Regions from separate parts of the Amycolatopsis sp. NPDC051373 genome, predicted to be linked through region 3. Evidence: riboswitches for the same ligand, from Rfam matches in the RefSeq annotation. Region 3 holds a riboswitch; each other region holds the start of a gene.
What was found. Region 3 has a riboswitch for S-adenosylmethionine ahead of AB0383_RS42700 (ATP-binding cassette domain-containing protein). Riboswitches for the same ligand answer to the same signal wherever they lie in the genome.

Region 1: it holds a riboswitch for S-adenosylmethionine, as region 3 does, so the genes downstream of both, AB0383_RS43460 (aminotransferase class V-fold PLP-dependent enzyme) here and AB0383_RS42700 (ATP-binding cassette domain-containing protein) in region 3, are expected to answer to the same signal.
Region 2: it holds a riboswitch for S-adenosylmethionine, as region 3 does, so the genes downstream of both, thrC (threonine synthase) here and AB0383_RS42700 (ATP-binding cassette domain-containing protein) in region 3, are expected to answer to the same signal.

The regions. Positions count from the first base shown of each region.
Region 1 is NZ_JBFBAE010000035.1:88,640-96,091, forward strand. Features, by position in the region: gene AB0383_RS43445 (PLP-dependent aminotransferase family protein) at 1-15, opposite strand, end outside; gene AB0383_RS43450 (Tm-1-like ATP-binding domain-containing protein) at 100-1,311, shown strand; gene AB0383_RS43455 (phosphoenolpyruvate hydrolase family protein) at 1,313-2,134, shown strand; SAM riboswitch class IV at 2,214-2,328, shown strand; gene AB0383_RS43460 (aminotransferase class V-fold PLP-dependent enzyme) at 2,369-3,712, shown strand; gene AB0383_RS43465 (hypothetical protein) at 3,735-4,355, shown strand; gene lspA (signal peptidase II) at 4,476-5,057, shown strand; gene AB0383_RS43475 (RluA family pseudouridine synthase) at 5,054-5,983, shown strand; gene AB0383_RS43480 (AsnC family protein) at 5,980-7,002, opposite strand; gene AB0383_RS43485 (DUF885 domain-containing protein) at 7,225-7,452, shown strand, end outside.
Region 2 is NZ_JBFBAE010000026.1:137,422-144,873, reverse strand. Features, by position in the region: gene AB0383_RS37960 (EamA family transporter) at 1-576, opposite strand, end outside; gene rpsT (30S ribosomal protein S20) at 954-1,214, shown strand; gene holA (DNA polymerase III subunit delta) at 1,470-2,441, opposite strand; SAM riboswitch class I at 2,606-2,739, shown strand; gene thrC (threonine synthase) at 2,753-4,018, shown strand; gene AB0383_RS37940 (ComEC/Rec2 family competence protein) at 4,043-6,424, opposite strand; gene AB0383_RS37935 (ComEA family DNA-binding protein) at 6,424-7,173, opposite strand; gene AB0383_RS37930 (nuclear transport factor 2 family protein) at 7,355-7,452, shown strand, end outside.
Region 3 is NZ_JBFBAE010000034.1:44,922-52,373, forward strand. Features, by position in the region: gene AB0383_RS42685 (transglycosylase family protein) at 1-101, shown strand, start outside; gene rsmA (16S rRNA (adenine(1518)-N(6)/adenine(1519)-N(6))-dimethyltransferase RsmA) at 137-976, shown strand; gene AB0383_RS42695 (TetR/AcrR family transcriptional regulator) at 967-1,551, opposite strand; SAM riboswitch class I at 1,941-2,047, shown strand; gene AB0383_RS42700 (ATP-binding cassette domain-containing protein) at 2,246-3,256, shown strand; gene AB0383_RS42705 (4-(cytidine 5'-diphospho)-2-C-methyl-D-erythritol kinase) at 3,455-4,423, shown strand; gene AB0383_RS42710 (ABC-F family ATP-binding cassette domain-containing protein) at 4,461-6,254, shown strand; gene AB0383_RS42715 (fatty acyl-AMP ligase) at 6,322-7,452, shown strand, end outside.

The sequences.
Region 1 (7,452 bases), on a different contig from region 3:
CTCGACCCGGTGCATGGGCACCTCCTTCACCAGCCAGTTTGGACCACTTCCGGCCAACTGGCCCAGCGGCGGCGCCCGCGGGGGGCGACGATGGCGGGCATGGCCACGGTCTGCCTCGTCGGCACCCTCGACACGAAACACGCCGAATACGACTGGCTGCGCACCCGCCTCGAAATCGACGGGGTGCACACGCTGCTGGTCGACGCCGGTTCGTCGGCGTCCGACGGCGCCGACGTGCCCGCCGAGGAGGTGGCCCGCGCCGCCGGCGTCGACCTCGCGTCACTGCGGGGAGACCGCGGACGCGCCGTGGAGACGATGGCGCGCGGTGCGGCGGTGGCCGTGCGACGGCTGTTCGACGAAGGCCGCGTCGACGCCGTCCTGGCGGTCGGTGGCTCGGGCGGCTCGTCGATCGCGGCGGCCGTGATGCGCGAGCTGCCGGTGGGGGTGCCGAAACTGCTGGTCTCCACCATGGCGTCCGGCGACGTGCGCCCGTACGTGGGCGAGACCGACGTGACGCTGATGTACTCCGTGGTCGACATCGCGGGCCTCAACACGGTGTCGAAGACCGTGCTGGGCAACGCGGCGGCCGCGATCGCCGCCATGGCCCGCCACCACGAGACCGGCCGGGAGACCAGCGAGCGGCGGGTGGTCGCGGTGACGATGTTCGGCGTCACCACCCCCGCTGCCGACGAGGCCCGCGCCGAGCTGGAACGGCTCGGCTACGAGGTGCTCGTGTTCCACGCGACCGGATCCGGCGGCCGGGCGATGGAGAAGCTGGTGTCCGACGGCCTGCTGGCCGGTGTCCTCGATCTGACCACCACGGAGCTGGCCGACGAGCTCGTCGGCGGGGTGCTGTCGGCGGGCCCGCACCGGCTGGAGGCTGCGGGGCGAGCGGGCGTGGCGCAGGTGGTCAGCGTCGGCGCGCTCGACATGGTCAACTTCGGCCCGGCCGACACCGTACCGGAGCGGTTCGCGGGCCGGCACCTGCTGGTGCACAACCCGACTGTCACGCTCATGCGGACCACACCGGAGGAATCCGCGGAGCTGGGCACGCTGCTCGGGCGCAAACTCCGGGCGGCACAAGGGCCGGTCTCGGTGTTCCTGCCGCTCGGCGGAGTGTCCGCTGTGGACGTTCCGGACGGCCCGTTCCACGACCCTGCGGCCGACGCCGAGCTGTTCGCCCACCTCACCGAAGCGTTGTCCGGCAGCGCGGTGACCGTGACCCGGCGCGAAGAAGCCATCAACGACGCCGGGTTCGGCGCCGCCGCCGCGAGCGAACTGCACCGGCTCATCGGCGAAGGGAAGTCCTGACGTGGACCGCGAAACAGCGCTGACCCGGCTCACCGCGGCGGTCGCCGAAGGCAGGCCCGTGATCGGCGGCGGCGCGGGCACCGGCCTGTCCGCCAAGGCCGCCGAGGCCGGCGGCATCGACCTGCTGATCATCTACAACTCCGGCCGCTACCGCATGGCCGGGCGCGGGTCGCTCGCCGGACTGCTGGCCTACGGCGACGCCAACGGCATCGTCGTGGACATGGCGCGCGAGGTGCTCCCGGTCGTGCGCGACACGCCGGTACTGGCCGGTGTCAACGGCACCGACCCGTTCCGGCTGATGGGCCCGTTTCTCGACGAGCTCAAGCGGACGGGGTTCGCCGGCGTGCAGAACTTCCCGACGGTCGGGCTGATCGACGGCGTGTTCCGCCAGAACCTGGAGGAGACCGGCATGGGCTACGGCCTGGAGGTCGACCTCGTCGCGCTGGCCCGCGAACGCGACCTGCTCTCCGCGCCGTACGTGTTCGACCCCGAGCAAGCCGCCGACATGACCCGCGCGGGCGCCGACGTGCTCGTGCCGCACCTCGGGCTCACCACGAGCGGCACGATCGGCGCGCGCACTGCCGTCACGCTCGACGAGGCCGTGACCCGTGTGCAGGCGATGCACGACGCCGCCAAGCGGGTGAACCCGGACGTGCTCGTGCTGTGTCACGGCGGCCCGATCGCCGAGCCCGCCGACGCGCAGTACATGCTCGACCACACCGAGGGAATTGTGGGTTTCTTCGGCGCTTCCTCGATCGAACGGCTCCCGGCCGAGCGCGCGATCCGTGAGCAGACGGAAGCTTTCCGCGCCCTGCGGCGGTGATCGCCGGCGTGTGAGCGCCATCTCAGATCACGGGACGGGGCTTTCTTCGCACGGCCGGAATCAGTTACCTTCATCAACAGGTCATGAGTGCCAGCGTTCAGCCCCGGCTTGCTGGCCGGCAACCCTCCTACCGCGGTGGGGTGCCCCGGGTGAAGACCGGGCCGGTCGTGTTGTGCGACGGGCAAGCGCGGGCCCCTCGCCGGGGGTCCCCCGGACTGCCGAGGAGGCACCGCCATGACTCTCGCTCTGGACCGCACCGCTGAAAACACCGAAACCGTTGCCGCACAGGGGATTCCCGGCGTCGCGGGGGCGGCGCTGCGGGTGCCGCTGGTGACCGGCGGCGAGATCGGCTACGCGAACCTCGACCACGCCGCGAGCGCGCCGTGTCTCGACGCGGTCCGCTCCGCCGTCGACGAGTTCCTGCCCTGGTACGCGAGCGTGCACCGCGGCGCGGGCTTCGCTTCGCAGGTGTCCACGCGCCTTTACGAGCGCACGCGCGACATCCTGCGCCGGTTCGTCGACGCGCGTGCCACCGACACCGTCGTGTTCACCCGCAACACCACGGATTCCTTCAACCTGCTGGCGCGTTCGCTGCCGCGGCGCACGTCCGTGGTCGTGTTCGACACCGAGCACCACGCGGCCCTGCTGCCTTGGCGCGGCCCGAATGTGCGCCGCGTGCAGCTGCCGCGCACGCGCCTGGCCGCGGTGTCCGTTGTGGACGAAGCGCTGGCCGCCTGCCCGGAGGGACCGCGGCTCGTGGTGGTCACCGGAGCGTCCAACGTGACCGGCGAGCTGCTGCCGGTGGCCGAGATCGCCGCCGTGGCACGGAAGCACGGCGCCCGGGTGGCGCTGGACGCCGCACAGCTCGCGCCGCACCGCCGGATTTCCCTGCGGGAGCTGGACGTCGACTACGTCGCGCTTTCGGGGCACAAGGTCTACGCGCCCTTCGGCGCCGGCGCGCTCATCGGCCGGTCCGACTGGCTGCGCGCCGCCGAGCCGTACCTCGCCGGCGGGGGAGCGACGAAGCTCGTGACCGAGGACGCCGTGGTGTGGAACACCGGTGCCGAGCGGCACGAGGCCGGTTCGCCGAACACCGTCGGCGTCTACGCGCTCGGCGTCGCGTGCGAGCAGCTGTCCGCGCGCTGGGCCGCCGTGGGCGAGCACGAGGCCACGCTGCTGGAGCGGCTGCGCAAGGGCCTGTCCGGCGTGCCCGGCTGCGCCGAGCTGCGCCTGTTCGACGCGCCGGTGGACCGCGTGGGCACGGTGAGCTTCATCGTCGACGGCTTCGAACCCGGCTGGCTCGCCGCGGTCCTTTCGGCCGAGTACGGCATCGGCGTACGCGACGGCGCGTTCTGCGCCCACGTCGCCACCAAACGCCTCATCGGCGAATGCGGCCGCGACGGGCAGCAGGCCGTGCGCGTGAGCCTCGGCCTGGGCAGCACCGAGGAGCACGTGGACCGCCTCGTGTTGGCGCTGCGCCAGATCGTCGCCCGCGGCGCCCGCTGGGAGTACACGAAGGTCGACGGCCGCTGGGCCCCGGTGGGGGACCCGCGGGAGCTGCCGCCGTTCTGCGCCTGAGCCCGCTCGCTACCCTCGGCGCGTGGGGAGATCTTGGGGTTTCTGGGTTCCGCTCGCACTGCTGGGCTTCGCCGAGCTGATCCTGGCCGCGGTGCGGCTCGCGGCCGGTGCCGGTTCTGCCGTGGGCGAGTTCGTGAACCTGTCCGCGGTGCCGATGGACCGCGTGCACGTGGACTACTTCGGCACGGCCATCGGCGGTGAGCAGTTCCTGAGCCAGGATTCGCTGCCCGCGCCGGCCTCCACGTCGGCGCTGGGCTGGCCGATCGCACTCGCGCTGGTCGTGGCGATCGTGCTCTTCGGCTATGCGCGAGCCGGGACCAGGCCGAAACCCGGCCGGATCGCCCTGGTCCTCGCCGGCGGTGTGCTGGCGGTGCCCGTGCTCGACCTCGCCGCCTACGCCCAATTCGACCTCGACGCCGACGCCCGCGGCCCGGCGCTGGCCGCCGTGGGGCTGGTGGTGCTGGCGGGGTACGAGCGCAGTCTCCTGGTCCTCGCGGTCACAGTGGGCTTCGTGGCGGTGGCGGTGCTGCTACCGGGGGTCGCGGGGGTGGTTTCGTCGGCAGTGGTGCTGCTCGCGGCGGCGTTTCTGGTGGTCGCCGGACCCGTGAAGGGGCGTTCGCGGCCTGCCGCCGCGAACGGGTGAGGCCGGGGCGTGGACAATGGGGGCGTGAGCACCGAGCCCTCCTCGTCCGAACACGATCTGTCCGAGCCCGGTTCGCCCGAACCCGGCCGGCCCGAAGGCGCGCCCGCCGTCGAACCGGCGGTGAGCGGTGACGCGGCCTCAGCGGTCTCGGAGGAGCCCGAAGCGCCCGTGGTGCTGCCCAAGCGCCGGGTCGGGCTGGTGTTCGCGGTCGCGGCCCTGATCTGGGTGATCGACCTGGTGTCGAAGAACCTCGTGGCGGCCAACCTCGAGGGCAAGGAGCCGGTGCGCGTCCTCGGCGGGCTCATCTACCTGCAGGTGATCCGTAACCCCGGTGCCGCGTTCTCGATGGCCACGGGCATGACGTGGGTGCTCGCGCTGGTCGCGGCGGCCGTGGCCGTCGCCATCATCTGGCTCTCGCGGCGGCTGCGCAGCGTCGGCTGGGCCATCGGCCTCGGCCTGGTGCTCGCGGGCGCGCTCGGCAACCTCACCGACCGCATCTTCCGGGCCCCCGGCCCGCTGCGCGGCCACGTCATCGACTTCATCTCGGCCTTCGCCCCCAACGGCGAGGGCTTCGCGATCTTCAACATCGCCGACTCCGCGATCTGCTGCGGCGGCGTGCTCATCGTGCTGCTGTCGCTGCTGGGCAAGGACTACGACGGCACCTCGACCCGCGACAAGAACAGCAAGAAGGAGACCGCGTGACCGCGCGCCTGCTGCCCGTCCCCGACGGGCTCGACGGCATGCGCGTCGACGCCGGCCTCGCCAAGCTACTGGGCCTGTCCCGCACGGTGGTGGCGGAGCTCGCCGAAGCCGGGGACGTACTGGTGGACGGCCGGCCCGCCGGCAAGTCCGACCGCCTGACCGCCGGCGGCCTGCTCGAAGTGACGCTGCCGGAGCCGGAGTCCCCGATCCAGGTCGTCGCCGAGCCCGTGGAGGGCATGAAGATCCTCCACGACGACGACGACATCATCGTGATCTCCAAGCCGGTGGGCGTCGCCGTGCACCCGAGCCCCGGCTGGACCGGGCCGACGGTCGTCGGCGGCCTGGCCGCCGCGGGCCTGCGAATCTCGACCTCGGGCGCCGCCGAACGCCAGGGTGTGGTGCACCGGCTCGACGCGGGCACCACCGGCGTGATGGTGGTGGCCAAGAGCGAGCACGCGTACACGGTGCTCAAGCGCGCGTTCAAGGAGCGCACCGTCGACAAGGGCTACCACGCCGTGGTCCAGGGCCACCCGGACCCGACGCGCGGCACCATCGACGCGCCGATCGACCGCCACCCGCGCCACGACTACAAGTTCGCCGTGGTCGCGGGCGGACGCCCGAGCGTGACGCACTACGAGGTGGTGGAGGCGTTCCGAGCCGCGTCGCTGGCCCACGTGAAGCTCGAGACGGGCCGCACGCACCAGATCCGCGTGCACTTCTCCGCGCTGCGCCACCCGTGCGCGGGCGACCTGACCTACGGCGCCGACCCGGTGCTGGCGCGCCACCTCGGCCTCACGCGGCAGTGGCTGCACGCCCGAACCCTCGGCTTCGCGCACCCGGCCGACGGCCGCTGGGTCGAGTTCGAGGCCGAGTACCCCGACGACCTCGCCCGCGCGCTGGAGATCCTGCGCGAGGAGAGCTACTAGCCCTCGACGGCCCAGGTCAGCGTGCGGTCGTCCGGCTCAGGGCGGGGGCTCCAACGGACCGAGACCACGCGCGTCGTGTCCGGGATGACGTAGACGGTGTGGCCGCCGAGCGTCTCGCCGGGCCGCACGCCGATCTTGTGCGGCGGCCGGGAGGTCAGCGACACGGGCGCCTTGGCGACCGTCGTGCCGTCGGCCGTGACGAGCTCCAGATAGTTGTCCGGCAGCGACGCGAACGGCACGTTGCCGCGGTTGGTGATCTCGGTGTGCACGACCACCGCCCGCTCGCCCGCGTCGAGCCGGTAGCCGGCGGCGCCGAACAGGTAGTCGGCAGGGTCCTGCACTTCCAGCAGCTGCACGGTGAGCTGCTCGCCTTCGAGCCCCTGCGTCGCGAGCGTCTCGCCGATCCGGCCGCGTTTGCCCTCGGCGGGCCCTGCGCGGCGCGGTTCGTCGCCGCGCGCCCAAGACGCCGTCTGCGGCACCCCCCACGTGCTCAACGCGGGGTCGAGCGGGGGCGGTGCAGCCGCGTACGCGCCGGACGGCACGCCATAGGAACCCGAAGGGACTCCGTACGGGCCGGACGGCACGCCGTGCACGGGTCTCGACGGTCCACCGTGGACGGACGGCGCACCCGGCGTTCCGGGTCCGTTCCCGGGACGCGGAACGGGGGCGCTCGGTGGGGCCGCGGCCGGAAGTCCTTGTCCCGTCGGCATCCCGGGACCCGCTCCGTCCGGCATGCCCGGGCCGGGCCGTCCGCCGGGCGCGGCGACGGGCATCGCCCCCGAGGGCGGCGGGGCCTGCTGCCACGACGGCGGCGCCCCCGCGATCGCCGCGCGCAGCCCGGCCGGGTCGCTCTCCACGCCCACGAGCAGCGGCAACCCGCTACCGGACAAGGCAACCAGGCGGTAGGCGACCTCACGCGGGTCCATGCCCACCTTCGCGGCGAGGTCGTGCACGGCCGTTTTGCCCACCTCGGCGAGGGCGGCGAGCAGGCGGACATCGGCGGGATCGGTCACGGCCACTCGGGGAACGCTACCTTCCGGGCCGCTCCGGGCGAGGCCGGGCCGCGTCGCCCGGTCCGGTGGCCCCAGCCCGGTTTCGGTGGCTCCGGGTATCCGGAACGGCACGGATCCGCCGTTCACCATGGGTGAACGGGACGCTCGTGCCGGAACGCCACCCCGGGGCCTGGGTCTCCATTAGGGTCGGAATCGCACGGCACCACCGAACCCCGGGAGTCCGCACCCATGACCGTCGTCACCGATCTCGCCGACGAGCTCGTCGACGAGATGTTCGGCTTCGAACCGCTCTCCGCCGCGATCCTGGGCATCAAGCCCGACGCGCCGGGGCTCGGCGACCCGAGCGCTGCCGCCGAAGCCGCATACCGCGAGCGGCTCGCCGGGCTGCTGGAGCGCGCGCGGGCGATCGAGGCCGGCGAGCTCGACGCGACGGACCGCGTCACGCGCGAGGTGGTG
Region 2 (7,452 bases), on a different contig from region 3:
GCTCTGCACCAGCGCGCCGCCGCCGAAGTACACGAGGGGCGGCACCGCGAGCGTCGTCACGGAGTGGGCGTCCCAGAGCGTGTAGGCCGCGATGGTCGCGCCGGTGAGCACGCCGTAGAACACACCGGCGCGGCGCGCTTTGACGTCGGCCTCGCTACCGCCGAGGCTGATCACCAGCACGCCCGCCACCACCAGGAACGCCCCGATCAGGCCCAGCACGCCGGGGTGCTCGTGCAGCACGAGTACCGCCGCCAGCACCGACAGCAGCGGCCCGGTGCCGCGCGCGAGCGGGTAGACGATCGACAGGTCGCCGACGGCGTACCCGCGCTGCAGCACCGTGCCGTACGCCACGTGCAGCACGGCCGTCACCCCGGCAGCGAGCAGCCACGTCCACTGTGGACGTTCGTGTTCGACCAGGAGTGCCGTGATGACCACGGGAAGCAGCACCACGGCGGAGACGGTGTAGTACAGCCACACGAACCGCGGCCCGCCGAAGGTGACGCGCTTCGCGGCGAGGTTCCACCCCGCGTGCACGACGGCGGCGATGAGGACGAACGACAGAGCTGTGGTGTTCACCGGACCCCTTCGGATCTTCCGCGCACGCGGAAGGCCGGGTCCTCCAGGCTTTTGTCCCGTCAGATGAACGGCGGGCGCCGGGCCGCACCGATGGTGCCGCTCGGACCTGTCCCGCCGGCCCTGGTTGTCTTGCGTCTTGTCTTGCTTTGGTGCGGCGGGCCGGCAGCGGAACCCTAGGCACTACGGTCCTCACCGTAACCGAACCGATCACTCCGGGCCGCTCGAGGGGCCCGCGAGCAGGCCTGTTAGGCTTTCTCGTCGTTGCCGTGCGGCATTCCGTCAGGGAGGAAACCCGGCCGCGTCTGTCTTCACGCCAGGCGCCCGGAGCCACTTCGACGCGGCAGCGACCTTCACCGAGACGAAAGCAGGACGCCTTCATGGCCAACATCAAGTCCCAGATCAAGCGCATCACCACCAACGAGAAGGCCCGTCAGCGCAACCTGGCGATCCGCTCCTCGGTGAAGACCGCGATCCGCAAGTTCCGTGAGGCCGCCGACTCCGGCGACAAGACCAAGGCCCTCGAACTCCAGCGCGACGCCGCCCGCAAGCTCGACAAGGCTGTCACCAAGGGCGTCATCCACGCCAACCAGGCCGCCAACAAGAAGTCGGCTCTCGCGAAGCGCGCGAACCAGCTCTGAGCTGATCGCAGCACCCTGCCAGTCCTGAAAGGGCCCGGTGACCGACTGGTCGCCGGGCTTTTTCGTGCGCTCTCCCGCTCTCCCGCTCCCCGTGAGCAGCGTGCCTTTGCGTTGAGAAAACCCGGCCACGGTCGATCGGCCGGCGGTGGCTGTTGCGAAGTCTGCACACCCGACCAGCGGTCCCGCCCGGCCATCTCGCGGCTGCTGTGCCTCAGGCCCTGTGCCGGTGGCCCGAGCCCTGCCCGCCGAGCAGCGTCAGCGTTCACCCTTGGCGGCGACGACCTCGACGACCGCGCGTTCCAGGGCGTAGTCGGCGTCGGCCGCCACGCCCTTGACCTCGGCGTTCAGGCGGGCGACCACGCGCATCGCGGTGGCGAGGCCGTCCTGGCCCCAGCCGCGTGACTGGCCCTGCGCCTTGCGGATCTTCCACGGCGGCATGCCCAGCTCGCCGGCCATCTGGTTCGGGTTGCCGCGGCCCGCGGCGGACACGCGGGCGATCGTGCGCACCGCGTCCGCGAGGGCGTCGGCGACCAGGACGTGCGGCACGCCCAGCTGCATGGCCCAGCGCAGCGACTCCAGGGCCGCCGCGCGGTCGCCGCCCACGGCCTTCTCCGCCACGGCGAAGCCGGTCACGTCGGCGCGGCCGGTGTGGTAGCGGCGCACGGCCTGCTCGTCGACCACGCCACCGGTGTCGGCGACGAGCTGCGTCGCCGCGGAGGACAGCTCGCGCAGGTCGGAGCCGACGGTGTCCATCAGCGCCATCACCCCCGCCGCATCGATCTTGCCGCCGACGCGGCGCACCTCGTTGCGCACGAACGACTCCCGATCGGCGGGCTTCGTCAGCTTCGGGCACTCGGTGATCTCCGCGCCCGCCTTTTTCAGCGCCGCGGGCAGCGCCTTGGCCGCCTTGCTGCGGCCGCCGCCGTTGTGCACGACCACGAGCACGATCCCGTCGGCGGGCGCCTTGAGGTAGGCCATCACCGCGTCCGCCAGCTCCTGCGAGATGTCCTGCGCCGAGTCGAGCACGATGACCCGTCCCTCGCTGAACAGCGAGGGACTCACCAGCTCGGCGAGCACGGGCGGTGTGAGTTCGGACACCCGGTTGCGCGTCATCTCGGCCGTCGAGTCCACGGCCCGCGCGGCATCCAGCGACGAGCGGACAGCCCGCTCGATGAGCAGTTCTTCCTCACCGAGGACGAGGTGGAGCGGCGCGGGTGCGGTGGTCACCCCGCCATCCTCTCACCCGCTCGGCCACGCGCCCGCCGCGGTGATCTGCGCCGCCACCGTGGCACGAGGTGATCGCCATGTCGTACGGTGTACCCGAGGCAGCGCCCAGCTCCACCAGATTCACACTCCACCAGATTCACAGCGGCGCGCCGACAACTGAACACCGCTCATCCAGAGGGGCAGAGGGAACGGCCCGACGAAGCCCCGGCAACCGGCGTACAGCCTGTCTTCCCGAATTTGCGGGATAGCTGACGACCACGGTGCCAATTCCGGCCCGCTTTTGCGGGGCAGATGAGGAAAGGAACCTCGCGATGACCGTTACCCTCGGCACGACCTCCACCAAGAAGACCCTGGACCTCGGTCCGGCAGTCGAACTGGTTTCGAAGGAAGAGGGCCACCGGCAGCCGCTCGCCCCGGAGTTCGTCTCCGCCGAGGACTTCTCGCCACTCGAGGTTGCCTACGACTTCGGCCGCGTGCGCCGCGAAGACATCGAGGCCGGCCCCAAGAACATCTGGCGCTACAAGAAGCTCCTTCCCGTCCCCTCGACCGTCGAGGAGATCCCGAACACCGAACCCGGCGCCACGCGCCTGGTGAAGGCCGACCGCCTCGCCAAAGCGCTGGGCCTGAAGTCCCTGTGGGTCAAGGACGACACCGGCAACCCCACGCACTCCTTCAAGGACCGTGTGGTCGCCGTCGCGCTGGCCGCGGCCCGCGAGTTCGGCTTCGAGGTCCTCGCGTGTCCCTCGACCGGCAACCTGGCCAACGCGACGGCCGCCGCCGCGGCCCGCGCCGGCTGGCGGTCGGTCGTGCTGATCCCGAAGTCGCTCGAACGCGCCAAGATCCTCACCACCGCCGTCTACGACGGTGACCTGATCGCCGTCGACGGCAACTACGACGACGTCAACCGCCTCGCCACCGAGCTGGCCGGCGAGCACCCGACGTGGGCGTTCGTCAACGTCAACGTGCGCCCCTACTACTCCGAAGGCTCCAAGACGCTCGGCTACGAGGTCGCCGAGCAGCTCGGCTGGCGCCTGCCGGAGCAGATCGTGGTACCGATCGCGTCGGGTTCGCAGCTGACCAAGGTGGACAAGGGTTTCCGCGAGCTCGGCCAGCTCGGCCTCGTGGAAGCCAGCCCCTACAAGGTCTTCGGCGCGCAGGCCACCGGCTGCTCCCCCGTCTCGGCCGCGTTCCGCGCCGGCCACGACGTGGTCCAGCCCGTGAAGCCCGACACCATCGCCCGCTCGCTCGCGATCGGCAACCCCGCCGACGGCCCCTACGTGCTCGACGTCGTCAACCGCACCGGCGGCGCGATCGAGGACGTGAGCGACGAGGAGGTCGTCGAGGGCATCCGGCTGCTCGCGCGCACCGAGGGCATCTTCACCGAGACCGCGGGCGGCGTCACCGTCGCGACCGCCAAGAAGCTCATCGAGGCCGGCAAGATCGACCCCGACGCCGAGACCGTGCTGCTCATCACCGGCGACGGCCTCAAGACGCTCGACGCCGTCGAAGGCCGCATCGGCCCCAAGGCCACCGTGCCGCCGTCGGCCGAAGCCGTGAGCAAGGCCCTCGGCCTCTGACCGCCGGGCCCGCGGGCCGCTCCCCTACCGGGGCGGTCCGCGCGGCTCACCCCGGCGCGCCACCGCAGGTCCGCCGTCACCGGGCAGCACGGCCGTGTCGCCGTCCACATCGGTCCGCGTCACGAGCACACCCAACGCGCCCAGCACGTCCACTGTGGACTTCGCCGGGTGCCCGTAGCTGTTGCCCGCGCCCACGCTGATCATCGCCGCCCGCGCGCCCACGGCCTCGAGGAACTGAGGCAACGAGTAGCGCGAGCCGTGGTGGGGAACCTTCAGCACGTCGGCGTGCAGATCCACCCCCTCGGCCAGCAAGTCGGCCTGCGCGGCCAGTTCCACGTCTCCGGTCAGCAGCACCCTCCCCGCCGCCGTGGTCGCGCGGAGCACCACGGAACTGTTGTTGATCATCGTGCCGTCCTGCAGGGCGGCCGCCCGTGCCGTGACGTAGCGCGGCCCGAGCACGTCCAGCGACAGCCCCGGCCAGTCGAGCCGCTGCCCATCGCTGAGCTCCAGCAGCGGAACGTGGTGCGTCGCCGCCTCCTGCGACACCTGCTGCCACGCCCACGCCGGCGCCCGCCCGGGCCCGACGGCGATCGCCCCCACGGCCCGGCCGTCGAACACCGACGACAGCCCGCCGATGTGGTCGGCGTGCAGGTGGCTGAGCACCAGTAGCGGGATCCGCTCCACGCCGAGCCGCCGCAGGCACTCGTCCACCGGCCCCGGCTCGGGCCCGGTGTCCACGACCACCGCGCGCCCGGGCTCTGCCGTGGCCAGCACCACGGCGTCGCCCTGGCCGACGTCGCACTCGACCATCGCCCAGCCCTTCGGCGGCCAGCCGGGCGAGAGCACCCGCGGCGGCACCACGATCAGCAGCACCGCCACCAGCCCCATCGCCACCAGCAGCCGGGCGCGCCGGAACCGGAACGCGACCACCACCATGACCAGCACCCCGGCCGCGCACACCCCACCCCACCAGCCACCCGGCCACGTGAGCACCGCACCCGGCGCACGGGCCCCGTGCCGCGCGACCGTGATCAGCCAGCGAGCCTCCGGATCGGCCAGGTGCACCAGCACGTGCCCGGCCCCGGGCCACCACGGCCCGACCACCGTGGCCAGCACCCCGAGCACCGTGACCGGCGCGACGACGGGCGCCGCCAGCACGTTGGTCACCACCGAGACGAGACTCACCGTGCCCGCCATGCCCGCGATCACCGGCGCGGTGACCACGAACGCCGCCAGCGGCACCGCGATCCCCTCGGCGTACCCCGGCGGAATCCCCCGGCGTATCAACGAATCCGCCCATCGCGGCGCCAGCAGCACCAGGCCCGCTGTCGCGAACACCGACAACGCGAACCCGAAGTCCGCCGCCATCACCGGATCCCACGCGACGAGCACGCACACCGAGAACCCCAGCGCCGGCAACGCGGATCCACGACGGCCCAACGCCAGCGCCAGCAGCGCCACCCCGCCCATCACCCCGGCCCGCAACACACTCGGCGCCGGACCGACGAGAATCAGGAAGCCGCCCAGACACAATCCGGCCGCGACAGCCGACACCCGGGGCCCGATGCGGAGCAACCGGCACAACAGCAACACCGCGCCACAGATGATCGCCACGTTCCCGCCGCTCACAGCCATCAAGTGCGTGAGCCCCGACTCCGTGAACTCCTGCTCGACCTGCTCGGGCAACGCACTCGTGTCGCCCAACACCAGTCCGGGCAGCAACCCCGCCGGCTCCTCCGGCAACACCGCGCACAACTCGTGCAGCCCCGCCCGCAACGCCGCGGCCGCCCGCTGCCACCACGGCGCCCGCGTGACCCCGACCGGAGCGCCCTGCAGGTAGACGACCGCCGCCGTCAGTTCACCCCCGCGTGCCGGCGCCAGGCGCCCCGACGCCGTGACCTCCTGGCCCGGCAACAGATCGCCCCACCCCGCCACCGGCGCGAGCAGCAGGACCCGGCCGGTGGACCCCACCGCCCGGCCGTCCACAGTGGCCGATTCCACCCGGGCGTCGATGGCGACCGATCGCGTACCCGCCTGCTGATCGGCGTAGCCCGCGCTGTGGATCGGCCGCGGCCGCTCGGTGACCTCGACGCGGAGCGTGGCGGTCACCCCGTGCGCTGCGGCTTGGCCGAGCGCGTCCTGCTCCGCTCCCCGGATGCGCCACGCCGTCGGCAGCGCCACGACGAGCCCCAAGACCAGCAGCGCGCCGGCGGCTCCGAGCCACCGCCCACGCCGCCTCGCGAGCAACACGGCCGACAAAACCGCTGCCATCACGCCGAAAACCTCGGCCGCCCACCACCCGAGCCGCAGTCCCGCCAGGGTGCCGCCCCACGCCGCCAGCGCTGCTGGGACGAGCCGCAGATCGTGATCGCGCCACGACGGCGCGCCTTCCGGCTGGACGAGCATCATCCGACCGTCACCTGCTCGCGCAACTTCTCGAACTTGCTTTCGCCGATGCCTTCGACGTCGCGAAGTTGTTCGACGCTGGAGAAGCCGCCGTGCTGCGTGCGCCAGTCGATGATGCGGCCGGCGGTGACCTCGCCGACGCCGGGCAGGGTGTCGAGTTGTTCGGGGGTGGCCGAGTTGAGGTCGAGCTTGCCCGGAGCCGCGCCGGCACCGGCCGGGGCCGAGGACGCGACCGTGATGCCGACGGCGAGCTGCTCGCCATCGGTGAGTTTGCGCGCGAGGTTCAGGCTGGAGAGATCAGTGCCGGGGTCCGCGCCACCGGCGGCCCGCACCGCGTCGGCCACACGCGAGCCGGCTGGAACCGTGACGAGGCCGGGCGCGCGGACGTGGCCGATCACGCTGATCACCAGCTTCGCGGACGCCGAGGGCACCGAGGACGCGACGGAAGGGTGCGCCTTCGCGCTCGGCAGCGACGGCGCCACCTCCATCTCGGGCGAGCCGCTGAACACCGCGAAGCCCGCGGCGATCAGCACAGCCACGACCACCAGCCCCAGTACGACGAGGACCCGGGGACTTTTCAGTACGCCGGGCAGACCCGGGTGGGCCGGGTCGGCGCCGCCGGGCAGCCAGCGCCGGACCAGCCGGCCGCCAGGCCCGACGGTGCGTGGGCCCGCCGCCAGCTGGTCGGCCAGCCAGGCGAGCCTGGCGTTCACGGGAGTGCCCGGATCACGGGCGGTCTGCTCGAACACACGTGCGACGCTAGGCGTTGATCGACTCCAACCACCAGGCCGAATCCGCCGACCTGTGGATAACTGCCCCCTTGTGGACAACTCGGCCTCCGCGACCGCTGAACGCCGGTTCCGGTCGGCCCGCGGTGCGATGCTGACGCCCATCGCCGCCCTCGACAGCGCTCCGCGGGAAGGACCCACCATGACGAACGAAGCCGAAATCCGCGCCCTGATCGAAAACTGGGCCACTGCCGTCCACACGGGAAATCTCGACGGCGTCCTCGCCGACCACTCCGACGG
Region 3 (7,452 bases):
CGAACCAGGCTTCGCGCGCCCAGCAGATCTCGATCGCCGAGAAGGTCCGCGACGCCCGCGGTGGCTACAGCGCCTGGCCGGTCTGCGGCAAGCGGGCCTGAGTTCCGCGGTTCCCGAGGCTCGGTAGGCTTCCCCGGTGGTTGAACTGCTGGGGCCTGCCGAGATCCGCGGGCTGGCGGACGAGCTCGACGTCCGGCCGACGAAGAAGCTCGGCCAGAACTTCGTGCACGACCCCAACACGGTTCGCCGCATCGTCGAGCTGGCCGGAGTTCAGCCGGGCGACGTCGTCCTCGAGGTCGGCCCCGGACTGGGGTCGCTGACGCTGGGCCTGCTCGACGCCGGGGCCCACGTGGTGGCCGTCGAGATCGATCCGAAGCTGGCGGCGCGGCTTCCGCGCACTGCCGCCGAACGCGCTTCTTCCGTCGCGGATCAGCTGACTGTGGTCGGCGCCGACGCGTTGCGGATCAGCGCGGCCGATCTGCCGGCCGAACCCGTGTCACTGGTGGCGAACCTCCCGTACAACGTCGCGGTCCCCGTCGTGCTGCACCTGCTGGCCGAGCTTCCCTCGCTGCAGCGCGGGATGGTGATGGTCCAGACGGAGGTCGCCGACCGCATGGCCGCCGGTCCCGGCAGCCGCATCTACGGCGTGCCCAGCGTGAAGCTCGCTTGGTACGGGCCGGCGCGCAAGGTCGGCGCCGTGCCGCGGTCGGTGTTCTGGCCGGTGCCGAACGTCGACTCGTCGCTCGTGGCTTTCGAACGCGGCACTCCGGTGGAGGGCGTCGAGCGGCAACGCCTGTTCGAGGTCGTGGACGCCGCGTTCTCCCAACGCCGCAAGACGCTGCGCGCGGCCCTCGCGGGCTGGGCCGGTTCGGCCGATCGCGCCGGCGAGCTCCTCGTGGCGGCCGGAATCGACCCGAAGACGCGCGGCGAGCAGCTCGACGTGCACGACTTCGTCCGGCTCGCGGCTCAAGCCTGAAAGAGCCGACCCAGGTGGTAGTCCAGCGTCGCGAGGACTTCGGGCTGGGTGAAACGGCTGTGCAGGACGTCGAGACCCAGGCCGGTGAAGCCCGCGACCAGCAGGTTGGCCTCGTGCCGCGGCTGGACGCCGGGTGGGAGCACCGCGCGACGCAACAGGCTGGTGAGCAGGTCTTCGATCGGCGTCTCGGCGTGCAGGAACACCTTCGCCAGCGCCGGGTCGCTGTGGGTGCGGCTGAAGTAGGCGCGGTTGACGCGTAGCGACAGTTCGCGCTCGGCGTCCAGCGGGAGCAGCTCCGTGAGAAGAGTCCGGACCACGCCACGCACGCTCTGGTCGACCTGCGCCGCGATGCGGACCTGCGTGCGCTGCTCGCCGCGTTCATGGAGGTAACGCAGCGACAGCACGAGCAGGTTGTGCTTCGTTTCGAAGTAGTACTGCACCAGCCGCAGCGACACGCCTGCCTCGGCGGCCACCTCGCGCATGCTCACGGAGTCGAGCCCGCGTTCGGCCGCGATGCGCCACACTGCCGTGGCGATCTCGCGCCGGCGCTGTTCGTGGTCGACTCGGTGCGCCACGGTCCTCCTCCGCTGTTGTGGTACGATTGTATCCGATACGCGCGTATCACAGCCGGGTGTGACGGACGTCCGGATTCGGCTCGCGGACGGGAGTGGGGTGTCCGGCCGGGAAGACGGAGTGTCTCGCCGTGGCGAACTACCTCGCCGAACCGTCATTTACCCACGCGCGAGCTGCTCCGCGTCGCCCGTGCCGGAATCGGGTCTCCACCAGGGATCGGCAGCGTCCACAGTGGAATAGGTCGCCGGATTCGCCGCGGGGAAGAAATTCGGTGCCGGAGCTTTCGGGGTCCAGGATGTGGCTGCGGGTGTCCCGGTATCCGGGCACCACCACTCGTGTGATCTGCACCAACGCGCTTGCGTTCACCCAATGGGATCGGCTTTACTCAGAATGTCCATCCCGAGCGACTGAGAGACCTGGCTCGCCGAAGTCGCAGCAACCACCCCCCATGGGGCAGGTGCTACAGCCAGGACCGATGGAGGCTGTTTCCGATGCAGAGGGTAGCCCGCCCGCTCCTGTTGACCCGGCGGCGCGTCGTCGATGAAGGTCGCCGCACGGTATGTGCGTGTCGACGCTCCACAGTCATCGCCTGATCTTTTCTACCGCAATTCTGCGCACCGTCCGAAAAGGACGGTAATTCGGTGACGCCCGGCGCGCCCGGAAACGGTGCTGCGCCTCATGCCTGGAGCTCCCTTCGTGATCACTGTCGAAAACGTGTCCAAGTCCTTTCCCCTCAACGGAAATCCGGTCGCCGCGCTGCGTGATGTGAGCGTCGACGTGCAGGCCGGTTCCCTCTTCGGCGTGGTGGGGCCAGCCGGCTCCGGCAAGTCCACACTCGCCCGCTGCATCGCGCTGCAGGAGCGCCCGGACCGCGGTGTCGTGCGGCTCGACGGCCTCAACACCGGTGCGCTCGACGGCCGCCGGCTGCGTGAAGTCCGCCGCCAGCTGGGTGTCGTCGGCACCAAGCCGGAGCTGCTCGCCGAGCGCACCGTCGCCGGCAACATCGCCACCCCGCTGGAGCAGCTCGGCATCGAGGGGCCGCAGCGCAAGACCCGCGTCGGCAACCTGCTCGACCTCGTGGGCCTCACCGCCCGTGCCGCACAGAAGCCGGCCGACCTCACGCCCGGCCAGCTGCGCCGTGTCGCCGTGGCCAAGGCGCTCGCCGCCGGCCCGGCCGTGCTGCTCGCCGACGACCCCACCGCCGGCATCGCACCCGAAGAGGCCGGCGCCGTGCTGGCCGTCCTCGACCGGGCGCGCGCCGAGCTGGGCACCACCGTGCTGCTGACCACTCCGGACGCCGGTGTCGTCCGCCGCGTCTGCGACGACGTCGCGGTGCTCGAAGACGGCGCGGTCGTCGAACGCGGTCACGTGCTCGACCTCATCGCCTCGCCGGGCAGCTGGACCGCGCAGGCGGTGCTGCCGGCGATCGAGACCGCTCGCGCGCAAGCCGCGAAGTACGACCGGTCCGCCGACGTCGTGCTGATCGGCTTCGCGTCCGTCGGCGCCCTGCTGCCCGAGGCGGCCGGCCGTTTCGACGTGGAGGTCGCCACCATCGGCGGCGGACTCACGCGCATCGGCGACACCCCGATCGCCCGTTTCCGCATCGGTGTCCGTGGCGAGCGGGCCGACGCGGCGCTGGCGTGGATCGCCGACCGCGGCGCCCACGTGACGCCGGTCGTGCGGGCCGCGCACAGCGTCGCCGCCTGACCCCAGCCGAACCCGTCGGTGCCGTGAAGGGCCCGCTGAAGGACTCCGATTCCTTCAGCGGGCCCTTCACGGCTCGGTGCGCGGGTCTCGGGGTCCAAGGTTGGCGACGAGGTGTCCGAGAGGTTGGGACAGGCGTCCCGAAAACGGCTGTTTTCTCCTGGTGGGGAGCCCAGGCGCCCGGCCACGTAGGCTTGACGGGTGCTCGCCGTAGTTCCACCACCAGTCACCGTCCGGGTCCCGGCCAAGGTCAACCTGCACCTGGCCATCGGTGACCTGCGCGAGGACGGCTACCACGACTTGGTCACCGTCTTCCAGGCGTTGTCGCTCACGGACGAGGTGACCGTCGCGGCCACCGACGACCCGGGGCTCGAAGTCTTCGGCGAGGGGGAGGGGTCGGTGCCCACCGACGCCACCAACCTCGCCTGGCGCGCGGCCCAGGAGCTTTCCACCTACACCGGCCGCGCCGAGGGCGACGACCCGAAGTTGCGGATCGTGCTGCGCAAGGGCATCCCCGTCGCCGGCGGCATGGCGGGCGGGAGCGCCGACGCGGCGGCGACGCTCGTCGGCCTGGCCTCGCTGTGGAAGCTCGACGTGACGCGCGACGAGCTGGCCGCCATCGCGGGCAAGCTCGGCAGCGACGTGCCCTTCGCGCTCTACGGCGGCACCGCGCTCGGCACCGGCCGCGGTGAGCAGCTCGTGCCCGTGCTGTCGCGCCACACGTTCCACTGGGTGCTCGCGTTCGACACCGAAGGCCTGTCGACGCCGAAGGTGTTCGGCGAGCTCGACCGCCTGCGCGCCGAAGGCAACCCGCCGCGCATCGGCTCGCACACCCCGGTCGTCGAGGCCCTCGCGTCGGGCGACCCCCGTCAGCTCGCGCTGCTGCTGGGCAACGACCTGCAGGCGGCCGCCGTGTCCCTGCGTCCTGGCTTGCGTCGCACGCTGCGCGCGGGCGTGAACGCGGGTGCTTTGGCCGGCTGCGTGTCCGGCTCGGGGCCCACGTGCGCGTTCCTCTGCGCCGACGCGCAGGCCGCCGTCGAGGTGGCGGCCGAGCTGTCCGGCGCCGGCGTGTGCCGAACGGTGCGCGTCGCCCACGGCCCGGTGCCCGGCGCTCGGCTGGTCGGCGGCGACGACGCACCCCGTGGCGCGCCACCGCGCGTGCACGCCTGAACATCTAGTCCACTGTGGAAAGGATCGGCTGAATCGGATGGCCAACCTGGTCAACCTGGAGTCGGTGAGCAAGTCGTACGGGGTGAAACCGCTGCTGGACAGCGTTTCGCTCGGCGTCGCCGCCGGACAGCGCATCGGCGTGGTCGGTCTCAACGGAGGCGGCAAGACGACGTTGCTGGAGGTGCTCGCGGGTCTGAGCGAGCCGGATTCCGGCCGGGTGAGCCATGTTCGTGACCTGCGCATGGCCGTCGTCACCCAGCGCACCGAGCTGCCTTCGGGTAGCACGGTCGGCGACGTCGTGCTCGAACGCTATGGCGCGGAACACGAATGGGCCGCCGACGCGCGCGTCCGGTCCATTGTAGACGGACTCGGCATCACGGCGATCGGCCTCGACACCCCGACCGCGAACCTCTCCGGTGGCGAACGCCGTCGCGTCGCGCTGGCCGCGGCGCTGACCGGCGAGCTCGACCTCGTGGTGCTCGACGAGCCCACCAACCACCTGGACGTCGAAGGTGTCCGCTGGCTGGCCGACCACCTGCTGGCGCGCCGGATCGCCGTGGTGGTCGTGACCCACGACCGGTGGTTCCTCGACACCATCGCGAGCCTCACCTGGGAGGTCACCGGAGGGCGCGTCGAGCAGTACGAAGGTGGTTACGCCGACTGGATCTTCGCGCGCGCCGAGCGCGCGCGACTGGCCGCGACGGCCGAGGAGAAGCGGCAGAACCTCGCGCGCAAGGAGCTGGCGTGGCTGCGCCGCGGCCCGCAGGCGCGCTCGTCGAAGCCGCGCTACCGCGTGGAAGCCGCCGAGGCACTGATCGCCGACGTGCCGCCGCTGCGCGACTCCGTGGAGCTGATGGCGTTCGCCAAGCGCCGCCTCGGCAAGACGGTGCTGGAGCTGGAAGACGTGTCGTTCAGTGTCGGCGACCGGACGCTGCTCGACCACGTGACGTGGCGGATCGGGCCGGGCGACCGCGTGGGTCTCGTCGGCGTGAACGGATCCGGAAAGACGTCGCTGCTCAAGCTGCTGGGCGGCGACGTCGCTCCCGAGACGGGGCGGCGGGTCGAGGGCAAGACGGTCGCGCTCGCGCACCTGCGCCAGGAGCTCGACGACCTGCCGGCCGACCTGCGCGTGCTGCAGGCGATCGAGCAGGTGGCCGGGCGCGTGGTGTTCGGCAAGCAGGAGATGACGGCGTCGCAGCTGGGCGAGAAGCTCGGCTTCCCGGCCGAGCGGCAGTGGACGCCCGTCGGTGACCTGTCGGGTGGCGAGCGGCGCCGGCTGCAGCTGTGCCGGCTGCTGATGGCCGAGCCCAACGTGCTGCTGCTCGACGAGCCCACCAACGACCTGGACATCGACACCCTGCAGCAGCTCGAAGACCTGCTCGACGGCTGGCCCGGCACGATGGTCGTGGTCTCGCACGACCGCTACCTCGTCGAGCGCGTCTGCGACACGACCGTGGCTCTGTTCGGCGACGGCCACGTGACGAACCTGCCCGGTGGCATCGAGGAGTACCTCAACCGCCGCACGAAGCTGCGGGAGGCGGCGCCGCGGCGCCGTGACATGGCGCCGGGGCGCGGGGCGTCGGCGGCTCCGGAGAAGGCCGAGGCCAAGCGCAGCAACGCGGAGATCCGGGCCGCGCAGAAGGAGCTCGGCCGGCTGGAGCGCAAGCTCGACCAGCTGGCCGCGCGCGAGGAGAAGCTGCACGCGGCACTGCTCGAGGCGGCCACGGACCCGGACAAGCTCATCGCGTTGAACACGGAGCTGAAGGGCGTGCACGCGGAGAAGGAAGACGTCGAGGCGAAGTGGCTGGAGACGTCCGAAGCGCTCGAATGACGGCTCGATCGACGCTGTTCACGCCGCCGCAGGCGAGCGTTGACAACCAGACAGTAATCTGTCGCGCATGAGTCGGTTCGTGGACACGCTCGTCGAGACGGCGACGGGGCGGGGTCAGCAGCGCGGCATGGTCACGGGCGAGCCCAAGGAGCCGGTTCGCCGGACGTGGGCCGAGGTCCACGACCAGGCCAAGAAGATCGCCGGTGGGTTGGTCGCGGGCGGGTTGAAGCCCGGGAGCGCGGTGGCCGTGCTGGCCGCGGCGCCGGTGCTCATCGCGCCCACCGTGCAGGCCGTGTGGCTGGCCGGCGGCAGCGTGACGATGCTGCACCAGCCGACGGCGCGCACGGACCTCGCCGAGTGGGCCGAGGACACGGTCAAGGTGCTGGGGATGATCGGCGCCGGGCTGGTGGTGCTGGGCGAGCCGTTCGACCAGCTCGCGCCCGTGCTGGCGGAGAAGGGCATCGAGCACCGCCTGATCACCGAGCTGGCCGAGGGCGAGCCGCTGGCCGAGGTCGTGCCCACCGACGAGAGCGACACCGCGTTGCTCCAGCTCACCAGCGGTTCGACGGCTGAACCCAAGGCCGTGCGCATCACCTACGGCAACCTCTACACCAACGTCAAGGCCATGGTCGAACGCGCGGAGTTCGACTTCGACGTCGACGTGATGGTGTCGTGGCTCCCGACGTTCCACGACATGGGCATGGTCGGCTTCCTGACCGTGCCGATGACCTTCGGCGTGGAACTGGTGAAGATCACGCCCGTCGAGTTCCTGTCCGGCCCGCTGATCTGGCCCGAGCTGATCTCCAAGTACAACGGCACCACCACGGCCGCGCCGAACTTCGCGTACGCCATCGTGGGCCGCCGCATGGCCCGCGTCGAGGACGACAACGCCTACGACCTGTCCAAGCTCCGCATCGCGCTCAACGGGGCCGAGCCGATCGACGAGACGGCCGTCCAGACCTTCGTCGACGCGGGCGCCCGCTTCAAGATGCCGGCCGAGTGTGTGTTCCCGGCGTACGGCATGGCCGAGGCGACTCTGGCGGTGTCTTTCGCGCCGCTGTTCACAGGTCTCACCCTGGACGTCGTCGAGGCCGACGCCCTGGAGGCGGACGATCGCGCCGTCCCGGTCCCTGAGGGCGACTCTCGGCGGGGCACGGACGCGGTGCGCTCCTTCGCCGTGCTGGGCCGTCCGCTGGAC